3 regions of the Streptomyces sp. RGM 3693 genome follow, and region 3 is predicted to be linked to each of the others. Evidence: riboswitches for the same ligand, from Rfam matches in the RefSeq annotation. Region 3 holds a riboswitch; each other region holds the start of a gene.
What was found. A riboswitch is a leader RNA that binds a small molecule or an ion and turns the genes downstream of it on or off. The one in region 3 is predicted to bind cyclic di-AMP.
Positions count from the first base shown of each region.

Region 1 (4,782 bases), 500 kb from region 3:
GTCGCCTCGCCTCCCCTTCAGCTTCCGTCCCGACGTCGTCACGGCGACCATCATGACGTACGTCCCCGGCAACGGTACGGGACCGGCGCCGGGGACGGTGCGCTTCACCTCCGCGTTGCTCCCCCGTCGAGTCCTCGGTCGAGTCCTCGGGAGCGCAGTCGGACGGTGCGGTGGTGCTGCCGTGCGGCGCGCGGGGCGCCGACGGCGGGGGTGGTGCTCAGCCCGTGAAGCGCTGCACGCCGGGCTTTAGGGTGTCAGCCCTTGAAGCGGGGGAAGGCGCTACGACCGGCGTACACCGCGGCGTCGTCGAGGATCTCCTCGATGCGCAGCAGCTGGTTGTACTTGGCGACGCGCTCGGAGCGGGCCGGGGCGCCGGTCTTGATCTGGCCGCAGTTGGTGGCGACGGCGAGGTCGGCGATGGTGACGTCCTCGGTCTCACCGGATCGGTGCGACATCATGCACTTGAAGCCGTTGCGCTGGGCCAGCTCGACGGCGTCCAGGGTCTCGGTCAGCGAACCGATCTGGTTGACCTTCACCAGCAGGGCGTTGGCGGAGCCCTCCTCGATGCCGCGGGCCAGGCGCTCGGGGTTGGTGACGAACAGGTCGTCGCCGACCAGCTGCACCTTGGCGCCGAGCTTGTCGGTGATGACCTTCCAGCCGGCCCAGTCGTCCTCGAACAGCGGGTCCTCGATGGAGACCAGCGGGTAGGCCGCCACCAGCTCCTCGTAGTACTCGGTCATCTCGGCGGCCGAGCGCTCCTTGCCCTCGAACTGGTACTTGCCGTCCTTGTAGAACTCGGAGGCGGCGACGTCCAGCGCGAGCGCGATGTCCTGGCCGGGGGCGTAGCCGGCTTCCTTGATGGCCTCAAGGATCAGGTCGAGGGCCTCGCGGTTGGAGCCCAGGTTGGGGGCGAAGCCGCCCTCGTCGCCGAGGCCGGTGGCCAGGCCCTTGGCCTTCAGGACCTTCTTGAGGGTGTGGTAGACCTCGGCGCCCCAGCGCAGCGCCTCGGAGAAGGACTCCGCACCGATCGGCGCGATCATGAACTCCTGGATGTCCACGTTGGAGTCGGCGTGCGAGCCGCCGTTCAGGATGTTCATCATCGGGACGGGCAGGACGTGCGCGTTCGGGCCACCGAGGTAGCGGAACAGCGGCAGGTCGCTGGCCTCGGAGGCGGCGTGCGCGACGGCGAGGGAGACGCCGAGGATGGCGTTGGCGCCCAGCGAGCCCTTGTTCTCGGTGGCGTCCAGGTCGAACATCGCCTGGTCGATCAACCGCTGCTCGGTCGCGTCGTAGCCGACCAGCTCCGGGCCGATCTGCTCGATGACGGCGAGGACCGCCTTCTCCACGCCCTTGCCGAGGTAGCGGTTGGGGTCACCGTCCCGCAGCTCGACGGCCTCGAAGGCGCCGGTCGAGGCGCCGGACGGAACAGCGGCACGGCCGGTGCTGCCGTCGTCGAGGCCGACCTCGACCTCGACCGTGGGATTACCTCGCGAGTCGAGAATTTCGCGGGCTACGACGACGTCGATGGACGGCACGTTGTCTCCTTCATGGGTGTCTGGAGGTCTCGGCATGAGCCTAACGGCCCCGGGCGGATCCGCTCGCCTGTGGCCCGCTCCGTGGGACGGAATTACCCAACAAGCTGCCCAAAAGCCCAGTTCACGGGAGGTTTCCACGCGATGTTCGCTATGCGGGGAACGCCGCGCCCGGCCGCCCGGGGCATCGGGAAACGGTGCACGTCAGGGGCGTGTGCCTGCCGGGGCGGCGCGGGGCAGGTGGACGGGCCGCGGCGCGGCATCCGGGCCGGGGAACGGAGAAGCCCCGCCGTGGCGCGCTCGGGGGTACGCGCCGCGGCGGGGCAGCTCTCTGGGGCAACCGGGACGGCTCAGATGCTGAGCTTCTGGCCCGGGAAGATGAGGTTGGGGTTGCCACCGACGACGGACTTGTTGGCGGCGTAGAGCGCCTTCCAGTTGGTGCCGTGCGCCTTGGCGATCTTGGCGAGGGTGTCGCCGGACTTGACGGTGTAGGTGTCACCGGAGCGGTGCGAGTGCTGCGGGGCCGGCTGGGCCTTCTCGACCTTCTCGCGGACCGGGGCGGACTTCTTGGTGGTGCCCTGGGTCTGCTTGCGGGCCTCGGAGGCGCCCTGGCTCTTCTTGACGGTGGCACCGGAGGTGTCGACGTTGGCGGCCGGGCCACCAGCGGTCAGGTTGCCGGCTCCGGCGCAGGTCCAGGCACCCGGGCCCTGGAGGGCGAGGAGCTTCTCGGCGGCGGCGATCTGCTGGGACTTGGTGGCCAGGTCGGCGCGGGCCGCGTACTGGGTGCCACCGGCGGCGGCCCAGCTGGAGTTCGAGAACTGCAGGCCACCGTAGTAGCCGTTACCGGTGTTGATCGACCAGTTGCCGCCGGACTCGCACTGGGCGACCTTGTCCCAGGTGGCGACGGAGGCGGCGGAAGCGGAGGTGGCGCCCATCAGCGGGACGGCGACGGCTGCGCCGGCGACACCGGCCAGGGTGGCGACGCGGACGGCCTTGGAGCTGCGGCGGTGCTTGCCCTTGTTGATCAGCATCGTTCGTTCGTTTCCTCACCGACGCCTACGAGGTGAGCTGTCGGGTTCGGGCCGTGTGAGCTGCCCGGCCGCGTGTGCTGCACACGCGACTTCACCCCAAGCCGACTGACCCGTTTTCACGGGCGGGGTCGGCACTTACCTTGGGTCCCCCGCTCCTGCCTTCGGCGCTTGCGCGTCGTTGTCCTCAGACCGCCGGCAGGACTCGGCGTGCGATCGGAGGGCCCGCTTTGGCGAGCGGTCCTGACCGTAAGCAGTAACCCTGTTGGTGTTCAAACCCCATCTTCTGAACCAAGTTGACCGTTTTTGATCATCAGGGTGGGCATTTCCGCAGGTCGACCCCGGTATGGAAACGGGGGACGGGATCCACCCCATCCCCCGCAACGAGAGCCATATCTCACTTTTACGAAACGCTACGAAAGCGAGCGAACCGCCGGTAACTACCCCTGTGTCCGCCCGAGATCGAGCAGCTGACCGGGGTGGATGAGGTCCGCATCGGAGCCGATGAGGTCCTGGTTGCGGTGGTAGAGCGCAGGCCAGCCGCCCGGCAGGTCATGACTGTCGGCGATCGCTGACAGGTTGTCACCCGGGCGTACGCGGTAGCTGCCGCTGTCCGCCGGGGGCGTGCGGGGCGCCTCCCCGCCGCGGGAGGCGTGCCGGCCGCTGCCGCCGTCCCGGTCGTCCCCGGCGTCCGCGCCACCGTCCGGCGCACCGCGGTGCTTGCCGGTGGCGGGCGGCGTGGCGGGGTCACCGGGCTCGGTGGAGCCGGACGGGGCCGGGGAAGCCGGGTCGGACGGGGAGGTGGACGGCGTCCCGGACGGGGACCCGGTGGGCGCTCCGGAGCCGGACGGGGCGGGGGACGCAGACGGGGAGTCCGTCGGCCCCGGGGTCGCCGGGGGTGCGTCCGGGGCGTCGGTGCCGGAGTCGGAACCAGAGCCGGTGCCGGTGCCGGCATCCGTACCGGTGTCGCCGCCGGACCCACCGCCGGAATCGCTGCCGGAATCGCCGCCGGAATCACGGCCGGCATCACTGCCGGACGGCTCGGGGGTCTTGGTGGCCGGGCCGGCCTCGCCCTGGTCCCCCTTCGAGCCGGAGGCGTCCCCGGTCGGGTCGGAGTCGGAGGGGTCGCCGGTGCCGGTGTGGCCGTGGGACGGGCGCGGCGTCGGACGGCTGGTGGGGCCCGGGTCGACGGCGGGCTTGCGGCCGCCCTTGGTCAGGCCGGCGTGCACCGCGCAGCTGGGGAAGGCGTCCGGGCCGCGGTCGTCGAGGATCGCCTCGCCCACGGCTATCTGCTGGGCGCGGCTGGCGAGGTCGGGGCGGGAGGCGTAGGCGGAGCCGCCGTAGTCGTCCCACATCTCCTGGGTGAGCTGGAGGCCGCCGTAGAAGCCGTTGCCGGTGGCGGAGCTCCACACCCCGCCGCTCTCGCACTGCGCGACGCGGTCCCAGGTCGGCGCGTCGGCCGCCTGGGCGCCGCCCGCGGTGAACAGCGGCAGGGCCAGGCCCGCGCCGGTCACTCCTGCCGTGACAAAGATGGCCGGTGCTTGTCGGGGGCGACGATGCCGGCCGTTCCCGGAACGCATGCGGTTGCCTTTCGCGCGGCGGTTGAGTTGTCGGACCGGTGTCGGCGAGGTACCGGGCGGCAGCCCGGGGCCGGCCCCGATCGTCGGTGGAAAGGTAGCCGGGGTTACGGGCAGTCACAAGTCGGTGTAGCGGAGATCACGCAATGGTCACATAGCTGACTGACCGTCAACTATGGAGTGGTCCCTGGTCAGGACGGTTCGGGCGTGAACTCCACCGGCAGGGTGCGCAGTCCGCGCATGATGAGCCCGCCGCGCCAGCGCAAATCGTCCGGTTCCGCCGCAAGTCGGAGGTCCGGGAGTCGGGTCAGCAGGGTCGCCAGGGCGGTCTGCCCTTCGAGTCGGGCCAGCGGCGCGCCGAGGCAGTAGTGGATGCCGTGCCCGTATCCCAAGTGCGGGTTGTCACGCCGGGTGAGGTCGAGCACGTCCGGCTCGTCGAACCGCGCCGGATCGCGGTCGGCGGCGGCCAGCACCACCAGGACCGGGTCCCCAGCGGCGATCCGCTGCCCGCCCAGCGTCAGCTCCCGGGTCGCGTACCGCCAGGTAGCCAGCTCCACGGGCCCGTCGTAGCGGAGCAGTTCCTCGACGGCGGTGCCGAGCAGTTCGGTGTCGCCGGCCGCGATCGACTTCTGGAGGAGTTCGCGC
Region 1 covers NZ_JBMPPQ010000002.1:1,163,706-1,168,487, reverse strand. Annotated here, with positions in the region: gene eno (phosphopyruvate hydratase) at 255-1,571, opposite strand; gene ACO0M4_RS22585 (transglycosylase family protein) at 1,883-2,563, opposite strand; cyclic di-AMP (ydaO/yuaA leader) riboswitch at 2,571-2,740, opposite strand; gene ACO0M4_RS22580 (transglycosylase family protein) at 3,001-4,074, opposite strand; gene ACO0M4_RS22575 (cytochrome P450 family protein) at 4,329-4,782, opposite strand, start outside.
Region 1: it holds a riboswitch for cyclic di-AMP, as region 3 does, so the genes downstream of both, ACO0M4_RS22585 (transglycosylase family protein) here and ACO0M4_RS20300 (peptidoglycan DD-metalloendopeptidase family protein) in region 3, are expected to answer to the same signal.

Region 2 (4,782 bases), on a different contig from region 3:
GCAGCGACCGCTCGACGTGCGCCGCCATGAGGGCGCGCGCCCGTTCCGCGTCACCACGGGCCACCGCGTCAAGTACGGCGCCGTGTTCGTCCCACGAATCGGCGGGGCGGGCCGGCGGCTCCACGACGTACACCCACTCGATCTTGCGCCGCAGCTGGGTGAGGAGCGCCGTGAGGCTGGGGCTGCCGGTCGCCTGGGCGAGCGTTTCGTGGAACCAGGCATCCAGTTGACGCAGGTCCGCGGGGTGGCCGTGGCGGGCCCGTTCCCGGCCGAGCCGCACCAGGCCGCGCAACACCTTCAGGTGGGCGGAGCTGCGGCGGGCGGCCGCACGGGCGGCGCCCAGCGGCTCCAGGAGGGCGCGGACGTCGAGGAGGTCGGCGGCCTCCTGTTCGGTGAGTTCGGCGACGCAGGCGCCCGCGTGGTGCCGGGTGGTCACGAATCCCTCGGACTGGAGGGTGCGCAGCGCTTCCCGCACCGGGACCCGGGAGACGCCGTACCGCGCGGCGAGAATGTCCTCGATCAGCCGGCTTCCCGGCGTGAGCACACCCGACACAATATCGTCGCGAATCGCTGTACACACCGCGTGCGCGGAAATGTGACCTCGCATCGTCCGTGCCTCCGCCGTAATCCCCGGAAAACGTCGCCGCTCGGCGACTTTCCCCGACTCTATTCGACCGGGACGGACTTTCCCTCGGGACGTCGTGAATTCATCGGCGCTTTTCGGCCGGTGGGCAGGGGAACCGTGGGGCGGTACGCCGATGGCCTTGGGGAGAAGCCGATGCCCTCGGGAAGACACCGGCGGCCCTATAGGGACAGCAGAACCCCGGCGCGCCAGGGGTGGCGGGCCGGGGTTCCGGGGGACGGTACTGCGGCGGAGAGATCGCGGTCAGGTCAGACGGTGACGCCGTGCGCGCGGAGGTAAGCGACCGGGTCGATGTCCGAGCCGTAGTCGGGGCCCGTCCGGGCCTCGAAGTGGAGGTGCGGTCCCGTGGTGTTGCCGGTGTTGCCCGAGAGGGCGATCTGCTGGCCCGGGGTGACCGTCTGGCCGACCGTCACCCCGAAAGACGAAAGGTGACCGTATTGGGTGTACGTACCGTCGTTCATCCGGATCACGATGTTGTTGCCGTACGCACCGCCCCAGCCGGCCTCGACGACGGTGCCCGAGCCCACGGCGTGGACGGGCGTACCGGAGGCGGCGTGGAAGTCGATACCGGTGTGGCTGCCCGAGGACCACAGGCCGCTGGACGCCTTGTACCCGGTGGAGACGTAGGAACCGGTCACGGGCGCGACGAAGGTGTTGAGGCGCTTGCGCTCGGCCTCGCGGGCGGCGCGCACCTTGGCCGCGCGTTCCTCGTCGGCCCTCTTCTTCGCCACCTCGGCCAGCCGGACGGCCTCGGCCTCGGCCTTCGCCCGGGCCGCGGTGGCCTCGGCGGCCGCCTGCTGCGCGTCGGCCTGGGCCTCGATCCGGACGGCGAGCTCGTCACCCATCACGACGGACTGCTGGAGACCGGTGTCGTGGGGGGCCGACTCGCCCGTGGCGGCCAGCGCGGGCGACGCCACGGAGGCGACGACACCAGAGGCCGCGAGGGTGGCTATGCCGGCGAGGTTACGGGTGGTACGAGCGGTGCGGCTCGCACGGCGGTGCTTCCCGGTGGCACGGGTGAACGCCATGTACTGGCTGGTCCTTTCCTTCCCTCTCGCCTACCGGGTTAGCTGACGGGTTCGGAGCAGGAAGGTCTCCTACGGACTCCTCCGGAGAGGGGTCCGATTCACCCCAAGGGACGGGTGGGTCCCCGGCTCCCCTGGCTCGCGCCGTACGGGGACTCGGCGATGACTGTCCGGTGCCACTGTTGTGGCGGACTTGTGACGAACAGCCGGACCGACGCTAAACGGGACAACTTTCAATCGGCAAACAGAACCGGACTTTTGTGCGGTACGCCACACGCGAATCGGGCAACCGACGCAACCGGGCGGGCAGCACCAGCCGCCCGCCGGACGCGACACCACGGAGTCCCGCACTCCCGGCACGCAGCCGACCGGACGGGCACGCAAAGCGGCTCCCGTGGCAAGTGACCGCCACGGGAGCCGCTTTGTCGACACGCGTCAATAAGTGACGAACCGTCGGGTGACTGGACGTCACGTGGACGGGTCAGCCGCTGACGACCGTCACCTCGCCGATGCCCAGCGCCTTGACGGGCTCGGCGATCTGCGCCGCGTCACCCACCAGGACCGTCACCAACCGGTCCACCGGGAAGGCGCTGACGACCGCCGCGGTCGCCTCGACCGTGCCGGTCTCCGCGAGCCGGACATACAACTGCGCCTGGTAGTCGTCCGGGAGCTGCTGCTCCACCTGGTCGGCCAGCGTCCCGGCGACGGCGGCGGCGGTCTCGTACTTCAGCGGCGCGACGCCGACGAGGTTCTGCACCGCGACGTCGCGCTCGGCGTCCGTCAGCCCCTCTGCCGCCAGGGTGCGCAGCACCGTCCACAGGTCCTGGAGGGCCGGCCCGGTGGACGCGGTGTCCACCGACCCGCTGATGGCGAGCAGGGCGGCGCCGGTCGCCCCCTCCGGGGAGGACGGCGCGGACGAGCGCAGGACCTGCCCGAAGGAGCGCACCCCGTAGGTGTAGCCCTTCTCCTCGCGCAGCACCCGGTCCAGACGGGACGTGAGGGTGCCGCCGAGGCAGTACGTGCCGAGCACCTGGGCGGGCCACACCTGGTCGTGCCGGTCGGCGCCGATCCGGCCGATGAGCAGCTGTGTCTGGACGGCGCCGGGACGGTCGACGATCACCACACGGCCGGTGTCGTCGGCGACGACCGGGGACGGCTTCGGCGGCTCGACGACGGAGCCCGTCCAGGCGCCCAGGGTGTCGGCCAGCGCCGCGCCCAGGTCGACGCCGGTGAAGTCACCGACGACGACGGCGGTGCCCGTGGCAGGCCGGATGTGCGTGTCGTAGAAGGCGCGGACGGCGGCCGCGTCGATCCGCGCGACGGTCTCCTCGGTGCCCTGCCGGGGCCGGGACATCCGGGAGGTGACCGGGAAGAGCTCCTTGGACAGCGCCATCGCGGCGCGCCGGGCCGGGTTGGCCAACTCGTGCGGGATCTCGTCGAGGCGGTTGCGGACCAGTCGCTCGACCTCACTGTCCGGGAAGGCGGGGGCGCGCAGCGCGTCGGCGAGCAGACCGAGGGCGCGCGGCAGCCGGGAGGCCGGGACCTCCAGCGAGACCCGTACGCCGGGGTGGTCGGCGTGCGCGTCCAGAGTGGCGCCGCAGCGCTCCAGCTCGGCGGCGAACTCCTCGGCGGTGTGTTTGTCAGTGCCCTCGGACAGGGCACGGGCCATGATCGTGGCGACGCCGTCGAGGCCCTCGGGCTCGGACTCCAGAGGGGCGACGAGGTTGATCTCCACGGCGACGACCTGCTGGCCGGGGCGGTGGCTGGTCAGGAGGGTCAGCCCATTGGGCAGCTGGCTGCGCTCGGGCGCGGGGAAGGCCCACGGCTTGGGGGCGCCGCCGCGCGGCTGCGGGTGGAACTCCATGGTGCTCACGGGGGCGTCTGCGGGGGTGGTGGCGTCGGTCACTTGGCCGCCTCCTCTTCCTCGGTGCCGGCGGCGTCGGTCTGCGCGGTGGGCTCGTAGACGAGCACGGCGCGGTTGTCGGGGCGCAGCCGGGCCTTGGCGGCCGCCTGCACCTCCAGCGGGGTGATCTCCAGGACACGCTGGACGGCGGTCAGCGCGAGCTGCGGGTCGCCGAACAGGACGGCGAAGCGGCACAGTTCGTCGGCGCGGCCGCTGACCGTGGCGAGCCGGTCCAGCCATTCGCGCTCCAGCTGGGCCTGGGCCCGCTCCATCTCCTCGGGCGTCGGCCCCACTTCGGCGAAGCGGGCCAGCTCCTCGTCGACGGCGGCCTCGATGGCGGGCACCTCCGCGCCACCGGATGCCTTCACGTCCAGCCAGCCCAACGAGGGCGCGCCCGCCAGCCGCAGCAGGCCGAAGCCGGCGGCGACGGCGCTGCGGTCGCGCCGCACCAGACGGTTGTACAGGCGGGAGGACTCGCCGCCGCCCAGGATGGTGAGCGCGAGGTCGGCGGCGTCCGCCTCACGGGTGCCGTCGTGCGGGAGGCGATACGCGGCCATCAGGGCGCGGGAGGGGACGTCCTCCGCCACGACGGTGCGGATCTGCTCACCGATGGTCTCGGGCAGGCTGCCGTCGCGCGGCGGCTGCTTGCCGTCGTGCGACGGGATCGAACCGAAGTACTTCTCCACCCAGGCCAGCGTCTGCTCGGGGTCGATGTCGCCCACGATGGACAGGACCGCGTTGTTGGGCGCGTAGTAGGTGCGGAAGAAGGCCCGCGCGTCCTCCAGGGAGGCGGCATCGAGGTCGGCCATCGATCCGATGGGGGTGTGGTGGTACGGGTGGCCGTCCGGGTACGCCATCGCCGTCAGCTTCTCGAAGGCCGTCCCGTAGGGGACGTTGTCGTAGCGCTGGCGGCGCTCGTTCTTGACGACGTCGCGCTGGTTCTCCAGGGATTCTTCGTCGAGTGCGACCAGCAACGAGCCCATCCGGTCCGCCTCCAGCCAGAGGGCGAGCTCCAGCTCGTGGGCGGGCATGGTCTCGAAGTAGTTGGTGCGCTCGAAGCTGGTGGTCCCGTTGAGCGAGCCGCCGGCGCCCTGGACGAGCTCGAAGTGGCCGTTGCCCTTCACCTGCCCGGACCCCTGGAACATCAGGTGCTCGAAGAGGTGAGCCAGGCCCGTACGGCCCTTGACCTCGTGGCGCGAGCCGACGTCGTA
Region 2 covers NZ_JBMPPQ010000001.1:1,179,788-1,184,569, reverse strand. Annotated here, with positions in the region: gene ACO0M4_RS04990 (GntR family transcriptional regulator) at 1-607, opposite strand, end outside; gene ACO0M4_RS04985 (M23 family metallopeptidase) at 892-1,671, opposite strand; cyclic di-AMP (ydaO/yuaA leader) riboswitch at 1,684-1,840, opposite strand; gene ACO0M4_RS04980 (M16 family metallopeptidase) at 2,150-3,532, opposite strand; gene ACO0M4_RS04975 (M16 family metallopeptidase) at 3,571-4,782, opposite strand, start outside.
Region 2: it holds a riboswitch for cyclic di-AMP, as region 3 does, so the genes downstream of both, ACO0M4_RS04985 (M23 family metallopeptidase) here and ACO0M4_RS20300 (peptidoglycan DD-metalloendopeptidase family protein) in region 3, are expected to answer to the same signal.

Region 3 (4,782 bases):
GGCGAACTCCTCGCGCCGGGCCGGCGGAAGGTAGGTCAGCACCGCGCTCTGGAAGACGACGAGCGTCGCCTCGGGCGGTGCCTGGGCGGCCAGCGCCGGCAGCTCGTCGATCAGGTCACCGCGCACCAGAGTGGGGCGGGGCGACGTCGACACCGCCTCGACGGCCGCCGAGAGCCGCGCCGTACGGGCCTCGTCACCGGGCCATACGAGGGCGCGCAGCCAGCGGAGGTCGTCCGGTTCTCCGACCGGGTCGAGCGGATCCAGGTCGATGCCGCCGCGCCAGACGATCTCGGGCAGCTCGCCGGGCAGCACCGCCGGGCCGTCGTCGCCCCCGGGTGCGACCCCGCTGGTGCGGCAGGTGAAGGTGACCGGGCCGTCCGGGGCACCGCCCTCGACGGGCGCACCGTGGCTCCCATGGCTCCCGTGGCTCCCGTGGCTCCCGTGGCTCCCGTGGTCCCCGTGGCTCGCGTGGTGGCCCTCCTGGACGTACCGGTAGCGGTACCGGTCCGGGTGCAGGCACAGCCCCGCCGACGCCCCGACCTCCAGGAGGGCCAGCGGCTGCGGCAGAGGGGCCAGCAGCGGCAGCAAGGTGGCGCAGCGGGCCGGTTCATTGGTCTGGGTGGAGCGTCGCATGATCACCGCGCGGACCTCGTCCCAGTGCCGGACCGTCCACTCGCGCCAACGCCCGTACGCCGCCTCACCGCGCGGGCCCAACTCCGCGTGCGGACCGTCGAGGTAGCGCACCGCGGCGAGCAGCAGGTTCGGCTGCTGCTTGTTGCCGGCCGGCAGCGAACCCGCCAGCAGTTCGCAGAACTCGTCGTCCTGGCTGATCCGGGCGGACAGTTCCTCGTGCGCGTCGGACTGTCCCCGCGCCTGTTGCCAGGAGAACTCCCGGTACCGATCCGCCACTTCCCGTGGGTTGTTGACGGTGTTCCCGGCGTTTCCGGTGTTCGCGACGTTGACGACCATGAGGCGACGTTATCCTCCTCACGTTCTGTAACTGCGGGGCGTCCCTCCGCATAACGACTCACGCACAATCATCACGAGATCGTTTGACGGGACGGTGCCAACTCGCCCTGTTTGCGGCCGGGCTGGGGGTAAAAGTCCATGCCAGAGCTTCCTCGGGGGGCTTGCGGAACCCCCGTGGATTCGTGGGAACGCTTGGATTTCCCGCACCGTCTCTATTACTGTCCGATAACGGAGCGCGGTCGTCCCAGCCGTCGCCAGTGGCGGCACCGCGCGCCGACGCCGAATCCCGTACGCGCTGCTCCCGCACGTCCAGAACGACCCTTGAGCCACCCTCCCGAGCCGGCTGTTCGCGCGGCGCGACCGGTGTCCCCGATCCGTGTCCTCGACCCGAGTCGAGTCGCCCGGATCGACCGGTTCCGAGGGGCCTGTCGGATCCGCCTGGAATTGCTGGGAATTGAGTCGAGGGAACCGGGGAACCACCCTCTTGGGGTGAATCGGGCGCCTCTCGCCAGGGGGCGCTCGTAGGAGACCTTCCTGCTCCGAACCCGTCAGCTAACCCGGTAGGCGAGAAGGAAGGAAAGGAGTGCGCCCCCGTGGCGTCCAATAGGCCCGCCCCCCATGCTCCGTCCGCGTACGGCCTTGGTGGCCCCGCCGACTTCGGCGGCTCGGTCGGCTTCGGCGGCCCCGCCGGGCTCGGTGGTCCCACCGGCCTCGCTGTTCCCACCGCTGCCAGCGTTCCCACTGCTGTTAGTGATCCCATCGCTGCTGGTTCTCCCGCTGGTGTCGGTGCTCCCACTGCTCCCACTGCTCCCACTGGTGTCGGTGCTCCCGTTGACTCGGCTCAAGTCCAGCCGTCCTACGGGGAGTTGTTCGACCGGCGTCCGCACCAGGGCGCGTTCTCCCACGACCTGCTGGTCCCGGACCCGCTGCCCCAGGGGGCGCCGTCCCCGGGCGTGCCGTCCCCGGGCGTGCCGGTGGCGGGCTCGCTGCCCGGTGGGGAGCCGGCGCTCGGCCTCGAAGGCGAGGGCGTCGATGGTGAGGGCGCCGACGTGGAGGGGTCCCCGGTCGACGAGTTGGGTGTCGGCGACGGGGCGGCCCGCTCGGTCCGCGGCAAGCACCGGGTGGCCAAGCAGCGCGGCGGTGGTCTGGCGCGCGGCGGCACGGTGCTGGGCGTCGGCGTGATCGCGGCGGTCGGCGCGAGCGGGGTGGCCGCGGCCGAGGACCGGCCGCCGGTGCCGATATCGATGCCCGACCCCGGTGGGCTGGTCGATGACGCCGCCGGCGCGCACCAGGACGCCGCGTCCCGCCCCGGCACCAGCCCGTTGGCCGCCGGCGGCGGTGTCGCGCACGCCCCGACGGCCGCCGCCACGGCCGCCACTTCGGCGGTCTCCGCCCCCTCCAGCCCCTCCGCACCCCTCTCCCAGGCCGGTGCCGCCCCTGGTGACGGCGCGCAGGGCGCGGCCGAGGCGCTGCGCCACCGCATCCTCCAGCAGGCCGACGGCCGGCCGGGCGCCGCGGAGCAGACCGCCGTCCCCCAGGTGACCCACGACACGGGCGCCCAGCAGGGGACCGCGGAGCGGGCCGCGGCGGGCGAGGAGAAGCCGGCGACAGCGGCGGAAACGGCGACGGCGACGCAGCCGGCAGCCGGATCGGAAGCTGAATCGGAAGCCGGATCGGAAGCTGGATCGGCAGCCGAGCCTCAGGCAGGGGTGGAAGCCGCGCCCCAGGCGACGCCGGAAGCCGCGCCTCGCACGGCGCCGGAAGCCCGTCCGGCGCCGCAGGCCGACCGGCCCACCGACGCGGCGAAGCCCTTCGTCGCCCCAGTCTCCTCGTACACCCTCACCGCCGGCTTCGGGAAGGCCGGCGACCCCTGGGCCGCGGACCACACCGGCCAGGACTTCACGGCCCCAACGGGCACGCTGGTCATGGCAGTTCACGACGGGACCATCACCCAGGCGGGCTGGGCCGGCGGCTACGGCTACCGCATCGTCCTCACCCTCGACGACGGCACGGAGCTCTGGTTCTGCCACCTGTCCTCGATGGTCAAGACGACGGGCCGGGTCCACACGGGCGACGTCATCGGTCGCGTCGGCGCCACCGGGAGCGCCACCGCTCCGCACCTCCACCTGGAGGTTCGCCCGGGCGCCGGCGCGCCGACGGATCCGCTGCCCTGGCTGCGCGGCCACGGGGTCACCGTCTGATCGATCCGGCCGGCTGCCCACGCCCCGTGGGCAGCCGCCGGGGAGCGCCGCCGGTCTCGGCCGCGGGGAACAACTCCCGCTGTGCCAACGTTGTTACCGATCATGAACGTGACACACGCCCAGAGCTCAGCCCCCACTCCCAAGTCGCTCGGTTCGCTGTCCGTCTCCCCGCTCTGCCTCGGAGGCAACGTCTTCGGCTGGACCGCCGACGAGGCCGAATCCTTCGCCGTCCTCGACGCCTACGTGGCCGGCGGCGGAAACTTCATCGACACCGCCGACGCCTACTCCTACTGGGTGCCCGGCAACAAGGGCGGTGAGTCCGAAACCGTCATCGGCAACTGGCTGGCGGCCCGCGGCAACCGCGACGACGTCGTGATCGCCACCAAGGTCGGCGCCCAGCACGACCTCAAGGGCCTGTCCGCCGCCACCATCAAGACCGCCGTCGACCTCTCCCTGAGCCGCCTCCGTACGGACTACATCGACCTCTACTACACCCACTACGACGACGAATCGGTCGAGGTGAGCGAGTTCCTGACCGCCCTCGACGACCTCGTCCGGGCGGGTAAGGTCCGGGAGATCGCCGCGTCCAACATCTCCGCGCAGCGCCTACAGGAGTCGCTGGACTTCTCCGACCGCGAGGGCGTGGCCCGCTACGTCGCCGTCCAGCCGCACTACAACCTGGTCTCCCGCGACACCTACGAGGGCGAACTCGCCGACGTGGCCGCCCGCAACGGCATCGCCGCGGTCCCGTACTACGCCCTCGCCTCCGGCTTCCTGACCGGCAAGTACCGCCCGGGCGGCAGCATCGACAGCGCCCGCACCGGGAAGGCCGCCAAGTACCTGGAGACCGACCGCGGCCGCCGCGTCCTTCAGGCCCTCGACACCGTCGCCGCGGCCCACGACGCCGAGGTGTCCACCGTCGCCATCGCCTGGCTCGCCGCCCAGCCCACCGTGGCGGCCCCCATCGCCAGCGCCCGCACCCTGACCCAGCTCCCGGCCCTGCTGGCCGTCACCGAACTCGCCCTCACCGACGTCGAAGTGGCCCTCCTCACGGAGGCATCCGCCTGACGCAGCCCGGTGTGCGGGGGCCCTACGGTCCCCGCACACCGCAACGGTGTCAGGACACCCCTCGGCGGTCGGTCCGCCGGCCCGGCCTCACCCGCGCCGGTCCGCCACCGCCCACGAGGCCAGCGCGACCCCGCCCGCCACCGCGAACACCGAAGGCCACGCCCCGATCTTCTTGGCCAGCGGGTGCGACCCGGCGAACGCCGCCACATAGGCACCACTCAGCGCGGCAGCCGCCTTCGTGCCGGCCTTCTGCTGCCAGCCGCGAGCGGCCACCGCTCCGGCAGCCGCCAGCGCCACCCCGCCCAGCGGCCGCTTCTTGGTCCACCGGGCCACGCCGTAACCGCCCACCAGCCCCGCGGCCGCCACCACACTCGTCGGAATCCCAGCCATCGCAGATCCTCCCTTTCACGGACAACTCCCAGGAGCCTACGCGCGGCCCTCGCGCCATCCCGGAGCACGGTCCACCGGGGCACGGAACGCCCTACGGGCCCGGATGTTCCTAGGGGTCCTGCCGGAGGCCAGGGAAGCCAGGGAGGCCAGACAG
Region 3 covers NZ_JBMPPQ010000002.1:666,970-671,751, forward strand. Annotated here, with positions in the region: gene ACO0M4_RS20295 (DUF2332 domain-containing protein) at 1-969, opposite strand, end outside; cyclic di-AMP (ydaO/yuaA leader) riboswitch at 1,405-1,551, shown strand; gene ACO0M4_RS20300 (peptidoglycan DD-metalloendopeptidase family protein) at 1,836-3,170, shown strand; gene ACO0M4_RS20305 (aldo/keto reductase) at 3,273-4,238, shown strand; gene ACO0M4_RS20310 (hypothetical protein) at 4,326-4,628, opposite strand.